Regions from separate parts of the Paenarthrobacter sp. YJN-D genome, predicted to be linked through region 3. Evidence: riboswitches for the same ligand, from Rfam matches in the RefSeq annotation. Region 3 holds a riboswitch; each other region holds the start of a gene.

Region 1 (4,725 bases), 450 kb from region 3:
ATGGTGCCCACAAGACCCGCGAGGAGTTGGCTGATGTTCTGGGCCAAGCCGGCTTTCCCGGCAAGGGGCTGGGTTTCATCTACCACCTCATGCACGCCGAAATCAGCGGCATTCTGGTGAGCGGCGCTCCGGTTCGTTCGGCTGGAGGAGCCCTGAAGCAGACCTACGCTTTGTTCTCCGAACGCGTCACCGCTCCGTTTTCCAGGCCACTCAGCGGAGCGGACCGGGAACACGCCCTGGGGCAGATGGCCCTGCGGTATTTCAGCAGTCGCGGACCGGCTACCGTGAAGGACTGTTCCGCATGGTCCGGGCTGACCATGAAAGACGTCACGTTGGGACTCAACGTCGCCGCGGAATTATCACCGGGAACGTTGGCCCGGGTCTCCTTCGATGACCTGGACTTTTACGTCGCCTCGGCTGACGCAGAAGCCCTGGAGGCTCCTGCCGGTCCAGCGGCCGGTTCCGTGCTCCCCCGCGTCGACCTCATCCAATGCTTCGACGAATACGTGATGGGGTACTCGCAATCCCGCCACTACCTGGGCGGTACCGCACCGTACTTGCCTGAGGACAACGGCCCCATGCATGTAGTCCTCGTGGACGGCAGGCTGGCCGGATGGTGGCGGCACAGCTTCGCAGGGGGCATGTGCGGGCTCGAGGTCCGGATGGACAAGCCGGCAACCAAGGAAGAGCAGATGGCCCTGGAAGCCGAAGCGGAACGCTACGGGATTTTCCTGGGCATGGAGGCCAAGCTGCTGTGATGGGCACAGGGCTAAGCTGGGGTTAAGACCTAGGAGGCCTGCACTGTGAACAATCTGATCTTCTGGATCATCGTCTGCTCGTGGCTGATTCCCATGGGAATCCGCATGTACAACCGGTCCAAGGCCCGCCGCCTGCAGAACGGGAATTTTCGTGGTCAGGATTATCCTCAACAGGGTTTCCCACCACAAAATTACCCGCCGCAGGACTACCCGCAACAGAATTACCCGGGCTACCCGTCAGGGCCGGCAGTCATCCGCCCTGCAGACGAGGCTCCGCAGGTCGCGCCGCCGTCGAACGCCTCCTACCCAAGCGGTTCCTACCCAAGCGATTCCTACCGGGCCGGACAGCCCGCTCCCGCGCCGTTTCCCATTGCCGGTTCCGAGCCCCAGGGCTACCGCGCCCGAAAGCTGGCTGAACTGGATGCGAAGTTCACCAATGGCCAGATCGCCATGGAGGACTACATGAAGCAGCGCGGGGAGATCATGAACGGCTAGGCACGTCCACAAACAGGCAACTCTACGAACAGGCTCCTCACGGTCAGGCGAAGAACGCCCCGCGAAGCTGCTCCGACAATTGGCCGATTTCCGTGAGGAAGCCATCGTGGCCGATCGGCGCCTGGATGGTGTGGACCGGAACATTCCCCGGCAGTGCTGCCGCCAGCTCCTTGGACTGGGCCGGGAAGTACAGCCTGTCCGTGTCCACAGCAGCAACAAAGAACTCGGCGGTGGCACGAGAAAGTGCTTCCTGCAGTGTGCCCCGTCCCCGCCTGATGTCGTGAGACATCAACGCTTCGGTGATGGCGATATAGCTGTTGGCATCGAACCGCCGCACAAGCTTTGTCCCCTGGTGGTCCAAGTAGCTTTCCACCTGGTAGCGACCACGCTCCCCCAGGACTGCTGCGGAGAGCGGCGTTTCCTGATGTTGGGCTTCCCTGCCGAAGCGGAGATCCAGTTCCAGGGCGGAACGGTACGTGATGTGCGCAATCCGGCGGGCCAGGGCAAGTCCGTGTTCCGGGGCCGGACCGCCGTAGTAGTCCCCATTGTTGAAGTGCGGGTCCTGCCGGATGGCCAGGGTTTGGGCCTGCGCAAAGGCAATCTGCTCGGCGGTGCTGTAGGCTCCCACCGAAATGACGGCGCAGCGGTTGACCCTCTCCGGAAACGTGACAGCCCATTCGAGGGCCCTGGCCCCACCCATCGAGCCGCCCAGGACCGCGTGCCAGGATTCAATCCCCAAGAGATCCGCCAAACGGGCCTCAGCAACCGTGCTGTCGCGAAGAGTAACCAGGGGGAACCGCGAACCCCACGGCTTGCCGTCCGGCGCATCGGAGGACGGGCCGGTGCTGCCATAGCAGCCACCCACGATATTGATGGAGACAACGAAGAACCTGTTGGTGTCGATGGTGGCGCCCGGACCCACCAACTGCTCCCACCACCCTTCCTCGTCCGTGGCTCCGCGGGCAACGTGGGTGCTGCCCGTCAGCGCATGCTGGATGAGCACGGCATTGGACGCGTCGGCGTTGAGTCGTCCCCAGGTTTCGTACGCCAACACGACGTTGGGGAGGTGACCGCCGGCTTCGAGCGCCAGCGGCCCTATGCCCGCGTACTTGACGGTTCCGTCTTCTTCTCCGGATTTGGGAAGTGCTGTAGCAGTGATGGTCATTCCTTTGACACCTAACTTCGCGCTTGCCCGTCGCCTTGCGTGCGAACAGGCCAGGTCTTCACCCGGGGCACCCCACCGCGGAAGGAGGGTTGCCGGCCAGCAAGCCGGGGCTATCTGCTGGCACTCATGACCTAATACGTAGAGTCTAGGAAAGACACCACCGTTATGGCGAAGAATGTGACACCAGTGTGACGTTCAAGGGCAGCTTCATTCACGAAAGAGCACTCCGGGGTGCCGTCCGGCGAATAATCGTCGATGTGGACGGCGCCCCGGGTCCGTCAGCCAGGTGCGTCAGCTGCAGACGTGGAGGGCAGGCTCAGGCGCCCTTGGCCGCGCGGAAGCCGGCTTCGAGGTCGGCAATGATGTCATCGATGTGCTCAATGCCCACGGACAAGCGGACCAGGCCCGGGTTGACGCCGGCGGCTACCTGCTGCTCGACCGTCAGCTGGCTGTGCGTGGTCGACGCCGGGTGGATGACCAGGGAGCGGACGTCACCGATGTTGGCGACGTGGGAGTGCAGCTCCAGACCGTCCACGAAGCGCTTGCCGGCCTCTACGCCACCCTTGATGTTGAAGGCCACGATGGCTCCCGTGCCCTGGGGTCCGTACTTGCGGCCCCGCTCGTACCAGGGGCTGGACGGCAGGCCCGCATAGGCGACCGATTCGACGTCGTCATGCGCTTCCAGCCACTCGGCCACCTTGGTGGCGTTGGCGACGTGGCGCTCCACCCGCAGGCTCAAGGTTTCCAGGCCCTGCGCGATGAGGAACGCGTTGAACGGCGACACGGCCGAGCCGAGGTCGCGAAGGAGCTGGACACGGGCCTTCAGGATGTAGGAAAGGTTGGCTCCGAGCGCTCCGTCCTTGCCCAGGTCGCGGGCGTAAACCAAGCCGTTGTAACTGGGGTCCGGGGTGTTGAAGCCGGGGAACCGCTCCGGGTCTTTGCCGAAGTCGAAGTTGCCCGAGTCCACGATCACGCCTGCGATCGCCGAACCGTGTCCGCCGAGGTACTTGGTTGCGGAGTGGACCACAATGTCCGCGCCCCACTCGATGGGCCGGATGAGGAACGGCGTGGAGAGGGTGTTGTCGACGATGAGAGGCACGCCTGCCTCGTGCGCGACACCGGCGACGCCTTCGATATCCAGCACGTCCTGGCGTGGGTTCGAGACGACTTCACCAAAGAACAGCTTGGTGTTCGCCTGGACGGCCGCACGCCACTGCTCGAGGTTGTCCGGGTCCTCGACGAAAGTCACGGAGATGCCGAACTTCTTCAGCGTGTGGGCCAGCAGGTTGTACGTGCCGCCGTAGAGGCTGGGGCTCGCGACGACGTGGTCGCCGGCCTCGGCGATGTTCAGGATGGCAAAGGTCTCGGCTGCCTGGCCCGAACTGAGCAGCAGTGCACCCAGACCGCCTTCGAGGCTCGCGACGCGCTGTTCCACGGCGTCCTGCGTGGGGTTGCCGATCCGGGTGTAGATCGGAGCCAGTTCGGCCAGGGCAAAGCGGTTGGCCGCGCTTTCAGCACTCGGGAAAACGAACGACGTTGTCTGGTAGATCGGCAACGAACGCGCGCCCGTGGCGGCATCCGGCTCTTGGCCTGCGTGGATCTGGCGGGTTTCGAAAGACCATCCTTGGGACATGGAGTTCTCCTGTTCGTGGCGCGTGTGGTCGGCGGAATAGCTGTGGGAAGGAAGCTGCGGCCAGTCTAGGAAGTGTCCGGGTCCTTGGACAGCTTTGTGACGCCAGCAGAATATATGGGCTCTTTTGCGACCTTCCATGACGCCCGTCGCGAGATCCCACCTTAGTTAGGGTTGGCTTAGCTGAGACACCGATCACAAAGTGCCAAGATGAAGCCATGCGCATGGATCACGTCTCTTACGCCTGTGAACGAGATGGCCTCTTGGCCACTACCGAACGAATTTCCGCGGCTCTGGGAGTGGACGCAGTCCGGGGCGGAGTGCACCCGCGCTTCGGCACCCGGAACATGATCATTCCCCTTGCGGATAACAAGTACCTGGAAGTCGTGGAGGTCCTGGACCACCCTGCTTCCGACAAAGCACCCTTCGGCCAAGCTGTCCGTGCACGCTCAGCCGCCGGCGGCGGTTGGATGGGCTGGTGCGTGGCAGTTGACGACCTCGCCCCGTTTGAGGAACGCCTCGGCCGCGCAGCAGTCCCGGGCAACCGCAAGTTCCCTGACGGCCGCGAACTGGTGTGGCAGCAGATCGGCATCCTCGGCTTGATCGCCGATCCCCAGGTGCCGTACCTGCTCAAGTGGGAGGGCGACCCCTCACTTCACCCGTCCAAGGTGTACGAG
Region 2 (4,725 bases), 1.9 Mb from region 3:
CGTCCTGTACCGACGCTTCCCTGCGGACATCCTCCAGCCAGCCACCGCTGAGAAGCCGTCGAACAGCGGCGGCCGAGTCCCGCTGGCCGTCAACCGCCTTGGCCGCTTGGATGGCCGGCGAAAAGGGACTGAGGTTTCCGCCGCCGTCGTACCTTGCGATCGCCTCCAGCGACAATGAAAGCGCGACGTCGGCGAGCCGGGCCAGGTGCTGCAGGCGCACCAAGGCGAGGGCTCCCGCGCCCACGGAGTAGGCATTGGCGCTCACCAGGGCCAAGGCCTCTCCGGCAGCAGGTTGCAGGGCTTGCAGACCGGCGTCCGCGAGGGCTTTGGCGCCGGGCACCAGCATGCCGGAGGCGTCGAACGCTTCTCCCTCGCCCAGGGCTACGGCAGCGACGGCGGCCAGCTGGGTCAGGTCGGAGGAACCCACGGACCCTTCGCGCGGGATGGCGGGGTAGACGCCGCGGTTGAGCAGTTCGGCATAGAACCCGGCGGTCCCGGCACGAACCCCGGATCCGCCCCGGCTGAACCCGACAAGCCGGGCCAGGATCACTGCGCGCGCTGCGGCACGATCCAGATACGGGCCTACGCCGCTGTTGTGATACCTGATGACCTGCACCTGGTAGGCGAGGAGGGACTTCTCCTCCACAGCAGTGTCCCGGCCTGACCCTAGAAGGGTATTCAGGCCGTAGACCCGTTGGCCGGAAGCGGCCGCCTGCTCCACGATCTCCCTTCCCCGTCCGATCAAATTCAACGCTTCTTGGTTGAGTTCCACGTGAAACGTCGGATCCGCAGCCGCTTCCGCCACAGCCAACGCGGAGATGGGGCCCGTCCCGATGGTGAAAATGCCCATTAGAAATCCAGCAGGTTTTGGCGGAATCCGCCGTTGCCGTAACTCTTCCTCAACAGGCCGCGGCGGCGGAGTTCCGGGGTCAGCTTGTCCAGCACACCGTGCACGGTCACCGGATCAACAAAGCCGGAGAACAGGAAGCCGTCGCCCCCTACGGCCGCGCCGGTCTCCTCCAGATAATCCGCAATTTCTCCCACCGTGCCGATGATCGAATCCCCGGCACCACCGCTGCGTGCCTGCAGGATTTCACGCAGAGTGGACCCGGGAGGGGCAGCCTTGGCGAAGTGCTCCAACGTGCCCTGGTTGCTGTTGGTGCTCAACTCCGGAAGCGGGGCATCGAGGTCGAACTTTTTAAAGTCGATCACGGACAGGTAGGAGATGGAGTTGAGCTGGCTGTCGATGTCACGCTGCGTCAATTCCCGGCGCTGCGCCCGTAGCTCCTCGGCCTCGGCTGTGGAACCCACCACGGTGGGCTTCAGCACGAAAAGCACCTTCACGTCGTCGGGATTCCGCCCGGCTTTCGCCGCCTCGGCCCGGATCGAATCCCGGTAGGCCTTCATACCGTCAACGCCGCGGGCGAGCGCAATTGCCACATCCGCGTGACCGCCGGCAAACGCTTTGCCCCGCGGAGAGGCGCCAGCTTGGACAAGCACGGGTTCCTCGGGCAACGGTGCCGTGTTCAACGGCCCACGGACCTTGAAGAAGTCGCCGTCGTGGTTGATCGGATGCACTTTGGTATGGTCCGCAAACACCCCGGCTGAAACGTCCTCAAGTACAGCGTCGGCCTCCCAGCTACGCCAAAGCCGCCTGACGACGTCGACGAATTCCTCCGCTTTTTCGTACCGGAGGTCATGTTCGATCTGCTGGTCCAAGCCGTAGTTCTGCGCGGCGAGATCGCTGCCCGAGGTGACCACATTCCATCCGAGCTGCCCCTCGGAGAAGTGCTGCAGGGTAGCGAGGAGCCGGGCCGCGGTGAAGGGCGGGTAGAAGGAAGCGCTGACCGTGGGAACGATCCCCAGGTGCTCCGTGGCGGAAAGCAAGTACGGGACCAACGCCAAAGGATCGTGTTTCGGCGCAAAGGAAGCATGGGCCAGCGAAACCTCGGCAGTACCGCCATAGGTGTCCGGGACGGTCAGGGAATCCTCGATGATGAACAGGTCCAGCCCGGACAGCTCGAAAGCGCGCACGGCTTCCTGGTACAGGGCCGGTTTCTTCCAGTCGTACCCCAGGCTGTAGCCCGGAGTGCCCCAGCCCTGCACCCCGAAACCGTGCCCCACAAACCAACCAAAATGCAGCATGGGCTTGAGTGTAGAACTGCTCTGTCCGTTCACCGCGACCTGATTTCATACGAAGTTACAGGGGGTCGTACTGCGTCAATTATGCTCCCGGGACGTCTTAATTGGACCCGTACTCCAGTACCGCCCGGTTACGCAACATGACGACGGCCGCCGTGCGGGCCGTCGTCGTGAATGCTACGTTTTTCTTGAGTAATGAGAACCAGCGCAAAGCCCTGACTTGCTGGTCGGCAACCCTCTCTCCGGCGGGGTGCCTCAGGTGACTACTCGGCGTATCGACAACTCGAACTGCAAGCGTGACTGAGGAGCACCAGCAATGCCTGAACCCACTGAAGAAAAACTCTCTTACCGCCTGATAACAGGCCCGGATACCCGCGACTTTTGTGAGCGGATCACCAACGCCCTGGCGGATGGGTACGTACTGCACGGCAGCCCCGCCGCCACGTTCAACGGAACCGACGTGATCGTCGCGCAGGCCGTCGTCCTGCCCGCCGCGATTGCCAGCGCCGATGCCGCAGTCGCCAACGCCGTTGATGAACTGGATACCGACGACGAAGAAGCATTCGAGGGCCACGCATGAGCTACGCAGGTGACCTGACCCCGCAGGACGCGTGGGCCAAGCTTGAACAGGGCGCCATCCTGGTGGACGTCCGCACCGAGGGCGAATGGGCCCACATCGGAATCCCCGACACGAAAGCCACCGAGAACGATCCCCTGTTCATCCAGTGGAACCTCGCCGGCGGCATCCCGAACTCCCGCTTCATCGAGGACCTGCAACAACAGGCACCCGAGGACGACGGCGTGGAGCTCGTCTTCATCTGCCGCTCCGGCCAGCGCTCCATCGCCGCCGCCATCGCCGCCACGCAGGCAGGATTCACCGCCTACAACGTCCTTGAAGGCTTTGAAGGCGAACCCGACCGTTACGGCGAACGCACCGTCAATGGTTGGAAGAACCGTGGCCTGCCAACGAATCTGGGGACCGAGTAAGTGACTTTCAATCCTGACGCCGCCGGCTGGAGCCCCGACACCCAGGCCGTTCGCGGTGGACTTGACCGTACCAACTTCCAAGAAACGGCCGAACCCGTCTTCCTGAACTCCGGCTTCGTTTACGAATCCGCCGCCGCGGCAGAACGCGCCTTCACCGGCGAGGACGAACGCTTCGTCTACTCCCGCTACGGCAACCCGTCCGTGGCCACCTTCCAGGAGCGGCTGCGCCTCCTCGAAGGTACCGAGGCTTGCTTCGCGACGGCGTCCGGCATGTCCGCCGTGTTCACCGCACTGGGTGCCCTGCTGGCTGCCGGTGACCGCGTGGTTGCTGCCCGTTCCCTCTTCGGCTCCTGCTTCGTGATCCTCAACGAGATCCTTCCGCGCTGGGGCGTGGAGACGGTGTTTGTGGACGGACCGGACCTTGACCAGTGGCGTGAGGCTCTCTCCGAGCCGACCACCGCCGTCTTCTTCGAGTCACCGTCCAACCCGATGCAGGAGATCGTGGACATCCAGGCCGTCAGCGAACTGGCGCATGCCGCTGGGGCGACTGTCGTCGTCGACAACGTCTTTGCCACTCCCCTGCTGCAGCGCTGTGGCGAGCTGGGCGCCGACGTGATTGTGTACTCAGGCACCAAGCACATCGACGGCCAGGGACGCGTCCTCGGTGGCGCGATCCTGGGCACCAAGGAGTTCATCGATGGACCGGTGAAGCAGCTCATGCGCCACACGGGGCCATCGCTTTCGGCTTTCAACGCCTGGGTGTTGACCAAGGGCCTGGAAACCATCGGGCTCCGAGTCAACCACAGCTCGGCATCGGCCCTGAAGATCGCGGAATGGTTGGAGCAGCAACCCGCCATCAGCTGGGTCAAGTACCCCTTGCTGAAGTCGCACCCGCAGTACGAGCTCGCCGCGAAGCAGATGAAAGCCGGCGGCACAGTGCTCACGTTCGAGCTCTCGCCGTCCGCTGGCCGCTCCGCGAAAGAAGCCGCGTTCGCGCTGCTTGATGGATTGCGTGTCATCGACATCTCCAACAACCTTGGTGACTCCAAGTCGCTGATCACCCACCCTGCCACCACCACCCACCGGGCCATGGGTCCGGAGGGCCGGGCGGCGATCGGGCTGTCCGATGGCGTGGTGCGCTTGTCGGTGGGGCTGGAGGACGTGGACGATCTCATCCTGGATCTGGAGAAGGCCCTCAAACAGGTCTAACCTTGCTGGCATGAGGCATCCGTACCGCCGGGCGGGGGCTGTCATCGTTGCGGGATCGGTGGTGTGGTTGGCCGGGATTTCACCGGGATCCCGCGTGTACCTCATGCACGACCCCGCAGAGCGCCTGCGTTTGCTGCTTGCCAGCGAGCGCGGATGGGTGATCGGCCACCACGCGGCCGCTGCAGGAACCGTCGCAGTCCCGGTGGGCTTCCTGGCGTTCTCGAAAGCACAACCGGCAGGGACCTCCAAAGCGTGGGCGTCCGCGGCAGCAACAGCGCTGCTCGCGGGCGCACCATTCTTCATCTACAGCTTGTCGCGGCGGGCCTCGGATCTTGAGCGTTTCGCTTATTTTCGGGGATCCAATGCACCGTTCCTCGCCTACTCATG
Region 3 (4,725 bases):
GGCGGTGGTGCGTCCGGAATGCGGGCCGAGGTGGGCTGTATCTTCCCGGTTTGCGGGCCGCCCGGGACGCTGACGCCCGGGAACAGTGCCGTGATGCGGGGGTCGCCATTCAGGAACCAGGACACCAGCACAGCGACCGTCGCCGCGATGAATGCCATCAGCAGGCCGAGCAGAACGCGCTGGGTTGTTCCCGATCGCCGGTGCTTCGGCACGTGCGTAGCTTCCCGCTCCCAGTCCACGGTTCTCCATTCCTCAGGCCCTTGGTCACGCGGGGCAGCGCGGAGGACGAACCAACATTACGGTCTGCCGGGGGAGCAGTCCAAACTCAGACGATCGCCGCGCCGAACAGCAAACCGAGACCGTAGGTGGCAGCAGCTGCTCCCAGCCCGATGGCCAGTTGCCGCAGGCCGCGGCTGAGCGGCGACGTACCGGACAGCAAACCCACGACGGCGCCTGTCGCCAGCAGCGCGATGCCCACCAGGACTCCGGCCACCAGGAGCGCGGCCATACCCGTCATCCCGAAAAGGAAGGGCAGGATCGGAACGATGGCTCCCGAGGCGAAGAAGCAGAAACTGGACAGCGCCGCGCCCCACGCCGAACCCACCGATTCATGCTCATCGGCCACCGGCTTCTCGGGCTGCAGGGAGAGGCTGGGATCGCAGTCGCAGCTGAACAATCCCATGCGCTCGGCTGCCCGGTGCTCGGCGGCTTCGCGGGTCATGCCGCGTGCCAGGTACACGAGGACCAGCTCGTTGTGGTCGATGTCCAGCGACGGGGCTGCGGTCAGGGTGGCCTGGGTGGGGAGGGTGGCATTGAGCAGTTCGCGTTGCGAGCGGACGGAGACGTATTCGCCGGCACCCATGGACAGTGCGCCAGCCAGGAGCCCTGCAACGCCGCTCATGAGGACCACGGAACTCGGTACACCCGTCGCGGCCATGCCCATGACCAGCGACAGGTTGCTCACCAAACCGTCGTTGGCGCCGAAAACTGCAGCACGGAAGGTACCCGAGAGCCGGTTGCGTCCACGGGTCGCCAGGCCCCGGACTACTTCCTCGTGGATTTGTTCATCGGCCACCATCGCGGGGGTGGCGGCCGGCTCGGTTCCGTAGGGGGAGCGGCCCTCTGCACGTTGCGCCAGGGCCAGGACGAAGACCGAACCGAAGTTGCGGGCCAGGAACCCCAGGAACTGGCTGCGGGCGGAAGCTGCCTTGGGCATGCCTGCGTGCTCACCCAGGAGTTTGAGCCAGTGCGCTTCATGACGCCCTTCGGCTTCGGCCAGAGCCAGCAGGATCTGCCGTTCCTCGCCGTCGCGGCGCTGGGCGAGTTCGCGGTAGACCGCAGCCTCGGCGCGTTCATCGGCAAGGTACTGCCGCCAACGCCTGATGTCCGACGCAGTGGGTGCTGCCGGTTCTGCGGTGTGGTGGAGGGCTGCGGGTTCGATTGCGGGGTCCGGAGCGGGGCTCGACGAACTGTGGGATTCCTGGTGCATCTGCACTTTATCTCCTGTGCTGGGTGGGGTAGTTGCGGCCCCATTGCACGCCCCACACTACCGCTTATTTGCAGGGTTTTTTGGCTGGTATTCCTTAGCTGGAATGTTCGGTGCACCGTAATTTCCGGCTCTGCTTGACCCTCGCTTTGGCCGGTGCTCAGATGGAAGGACAGGGGCGGGGAGCCTCCCCGCACTCGGTTAGCGGGCTCTTACAGGCCCACGGGACGGAGGTTGCACCATGGACACCACCGAATCACACGCCAAGTACCCGGAACGCACCACCATCGAGTCGGACCCGGCCTACGACTACGCCGAAGACCAGGAAGTGGACGAGCCCTGGGTTGAGGAAGTGGACGCCCCCGAGGACGACGAACGGGTGGTGCCGATCGATGAGACCGAGGAATTCCGTGGGGAGGAAGAGGAAATCTAGTCCTCGTCCCGGCTGCCGAGGGCGAACAGGCGCGGCTGGCCATCCCGTTTTCCTGTCGCGGCCACAGTAACCGTCAGGGTCCGGGACGCCTCGCACCACGTTGAGGGCCGGACGGCCTGGGCCAGCGCTCTGGCGATCTGCTGCGGATGGGGATGCCGGAAGAACAGGGTTTCGTTCCTGGCCACTATGGTGACCGTGCCCAGGTAAAGGTCGACGGCGGGAATCACCGTGACGTTCCGGGCTTCGGTTGGGCCGGTGGTGTTGTGGGCGTGGCTGGCATCGCTCTGATACGGCAAGGTGCTGCTCCTGTGGAGAGTGCTCTTGCCCGCTCGGTTGTCTCAGGTCCGGGACGGGCCGCTTCCTCATCCGAACCACCCGTGAACATGGGGTTGGTGCATGGCCAGTCGGAGCTTGGCGCCACATCTCTTGAAGCTGGGACAACAGTACCGCACCTGCGGTTGTGAAGGCCCTTTTGCCGGGAACAAAACGACGGCGGTGCCGCCCCCGCGAAGGGGCGGCACCGCCGTCGGGTATTGCCTGGTTACTTGCTGCTGCCCACCGGGTGGACTTCCGGCGGCAGTTCCTCGGAGATGGCGCCGGCTACGCGCTTGTCCCAGGCCTCGCGGACGGCTGCGTCCGTGGGCGGAGTCAGCAGGGAGACCACGACGTAAACCACCAGGGAAGCACCGAGGCCCCAGTAGATGGGCTCGTTGGCGTAGACGCCGTCTTCGCTCGGGATGACACCAACCGCGTACATGATGAGCAGGGCCAGTGTCAGAACTGAGCCGACTGCCATGGACCATGCAGCCGCGATGCCCGTTCCGCGCTTCCAGACCAGGCCGCCGAGAATGGCGACCAGGAGTCCGCCCACCAGGATGTCGTAGGCGATGGTCAGGGCAACAACGACGTCCTGCGCTGCCATGGAAATCAGGACGGCAACGATGCCCAGGCCCAGGACCCAGTAGCGGTTAGCCTTGACGTCGTGCTCGGGGTTTTCCGTGTCGTCGGTGTTGATCGTCTTGCCGAACCAGCTGGCCACGAACGGGACAACGTCTGCGCGGGCCACCGTAGCGGCGGCGATCAGGGCGCCCGAAGCGGTGGACATCATCGCAGCCACAGCCGCGGCCATCACCAGTCCGCCGATGCCGACGGGCAGGATGTGGGTTGCCACCTCTGCGTAGACAACGTCCTTGCCGAGGTTGGCGACATCGATGTCCGGGAGGGCGACGCGGGCAGCCAGGCCGATCAGTGCGCCGGCGATGCCGTAGAGGATGCAGTAAACACCGGCGGTAGCTCCGCCCCAGCGTGCAACGGTGGCGGTCTTGGCGGTGAAGACGCGCTGCCAGATGTCCTGGCCGATCAGGAGGCCGAGGGTGTAGACCACGAAGTAAGTGATGATTGTCTGGACGCCGATGCCGTCGATCTGGAAGAAGCTGGCGTCAAGGCGCTCACGGATGCCGTCCATTCCGCCGGCTGCGTTCAGGACGAACGGCAGCATCAGGAAGAAAATGCCTACGGTCTTGATGAGGAACTGCACCTGGTCTGCCAAGGTGATGGACCACATGCCGCCGATGGTGGAGTAGACCAGCACGATGGCGCCGCCGACGGCGATTGCCAACCAGCGTTCCCAGTCGAAGAGCACCACGAAGATGGTGGCGTAGGCGCCGGTGGACGTGGCGCAGAGCATGAGGGTGTAAGCCAACATCACGATTCCGGATGTCTGGGTGGCTTTGCTGCCGTATCGCAGGCTCAGCATTTGGGAGACCGTGTAGATCTTCAACCGCTGGATGGTGCCGGCGAACAGGAGGCTAAGGAGCAGCACGCCGGAGCCGATGGCCACCACGAGCCACATGCCGGAGATGCCGAACTTGTAGCCGAGGCCCACGCCGCCCACGGTGGATGCGCCACCGAGGACCACGGCGGCCATGGTGCCTGTGTAGAGGAAGGGTCCCAGGCGGCGGCCGGCCACCAGGAAGTCGCTGTTGTTCTTTGTGCGGGACTTGCCCCACCAGCCGAAGGCCAGCATGGCGAGCAGGTACACCACCACGATTGCGATATTACTAGCCGAAGATTCCATGAACGGTCCTTGGAGCTGATGCACGGAGGTTGGGGTTTTCGACGATACTCCTGCGATGCGTCGAAGTCTCTGTGCGGATGATTGGAGATTTGGGTTTGGAGCTTGGGGATGTGTTGTGTGCCTCACAGACAACACTTGTTGCCTATGAGGATATGTTGTGATCGGAGTAACAGTCAAGATCCTTTGGACTTGGTTACGCCCGCAGTGGCCCTGTTGGCGTGCCTCCCGGCTACTATTGCTCCAATGACAGGGCCACATGACAGGCCTGAAAGGTTCGTGAATGAAGGCTCTACCCGTTGAACCGAGCAATGTTCCCGTTGCCATCGGTTCCAGAATCCGCGCAGCCCGGCAAGCGCAGCGCCTCACCATCGAGCAGGTTGCGGACGCCACCGGGTTGACCAAAGGCTTCCTGAGCCGCGTGGAGCGCGACCTGACATCGCCGTCGGTGGCTTCCTTGGTGACCCTCTGCCAGGTTCTGTCCGTCTCCGTCGGCGACTTGTTCGCCGCGCCGGAGACCCATCTGACACGTCGCGACGACGGCCCCAGGATCTCGCTGGGCGGCCAAGGCATTGTGGAACGCCTGCTGACCGCACGTTCCGAGCGGCGCCTGCAGATACTCCAAGCCACCATCGAGCCCCGCGGGCGCGGCGAAAACGAGCTTTACGCGGTGGACTGCGACGTGGACGTGCTGCATGTGGTCAAGGGCCGCATCAAGCTCATCCTGACCAA

Evidence for each region. Region 3 has a riboswitch for S-adenosylmethionine ahead of HMI60_RS09185 (hypothetical protein). Riboswitches for the same ligand answer to the same signal wherever they lie in the genome.
Region 1: linked by a shared signal. The riboswitch ahead of HMI60_RS11115 (homoserine O-acetyltransferase) and the one ahead of HMI60_RS09185 (hypothetical protein) in region 3 are both predicted to bind S-adenosylmethionine.
Region 2: linked by a shared signal. The riboswitch ahead of HMI60_RS17665 (DUF1737 domain-containing protein) and the one ahead of HMI60_RS09185 (hypothetical protein) in region 3 are both predicted to bind S-adenosylmethionine.

The regions. Positions count from the first base shown of each region.
Region 1 covers NZ_CP053549.1:2,394,943-2,399,667, reverse strand. The annotation lists gene HMI60_RS11125 (winged helix DNA-binding domain-containing protein) at 1-758, shown strand, start outside; gene HMI60_RS11120 (hypothetical protein) at 804-1,253, shown strand; gene HMI60_RS11115 (homoserine O-acetyltransferase) at 1,297-2,418, opposite strand; SAM riboswitch class IV at 2,433-2,550, opposite strand; partial or broken gene HMI60_RS11110 (bifunctional o-acetylhomoserine/o-acetylserine sulfhydrylase) at 2,735-4,072, opposite strand; gene HMI60_RS11105 (VOC family protein) at 4,267-4,725, shown strand, end outside.
Region 2 covers NZ_CP053549.1:3,808,911-3,813,635, forward strand. The annotation lists gene HMI60_RS17655 (aromatic amino acid ammonia-lyase) at 1-850, opposite strand, end outside; gene HMI60_RS17660 (NtaA/DmoA family FMN-dependent monooxygenase) at 850-2,178, opposite strand; SAM riboswitch class IV at 2,334-2,445, shown strand; gene HMI60_RS17665 (DUF1737 domain-containing protein) at 2,459-2,722, shown strand; gene HMI60_RS17670 (rhodanese-like domain-containing protein) at 2,719-3,129, shown strand; gene HMI60_RS17675 (O-succinylhomoserine sulfhydrylase) at 3,130-4,338, shown strand; gene HMI60_RS17680 (hypothetical protein) at 4,349-4,725, shown strand, end outside.
Region 3 covers NZ_CP053549.1:1,940,990-1,945,714, forward strand. The annotation lists gene HMI60_RS09170 (matrixin family metalloprotease) at 1-239, opposite strand, end outside; gene HMI60_RS09175 (VIT1/CCC1 transporter family protein) at 326-1,489, opposite strand; gene HMI60_RS09180 (hypothetical protein) at 1,728-1,919, shown strand; gene HMI60_RS09185 (hypothetical protein) at 1,916-2,215, opposite strand; SAM riboswitch class IV at 2,232-2,351, opposite strand; gene HMI60_RS09190 (sodium:solute symporter) at 2,461-3,996, opposite strand; gene HMI60_RS09195 (helix-turn-helix domain-containing protein) at 4,277-4,725, shown strand, end outside.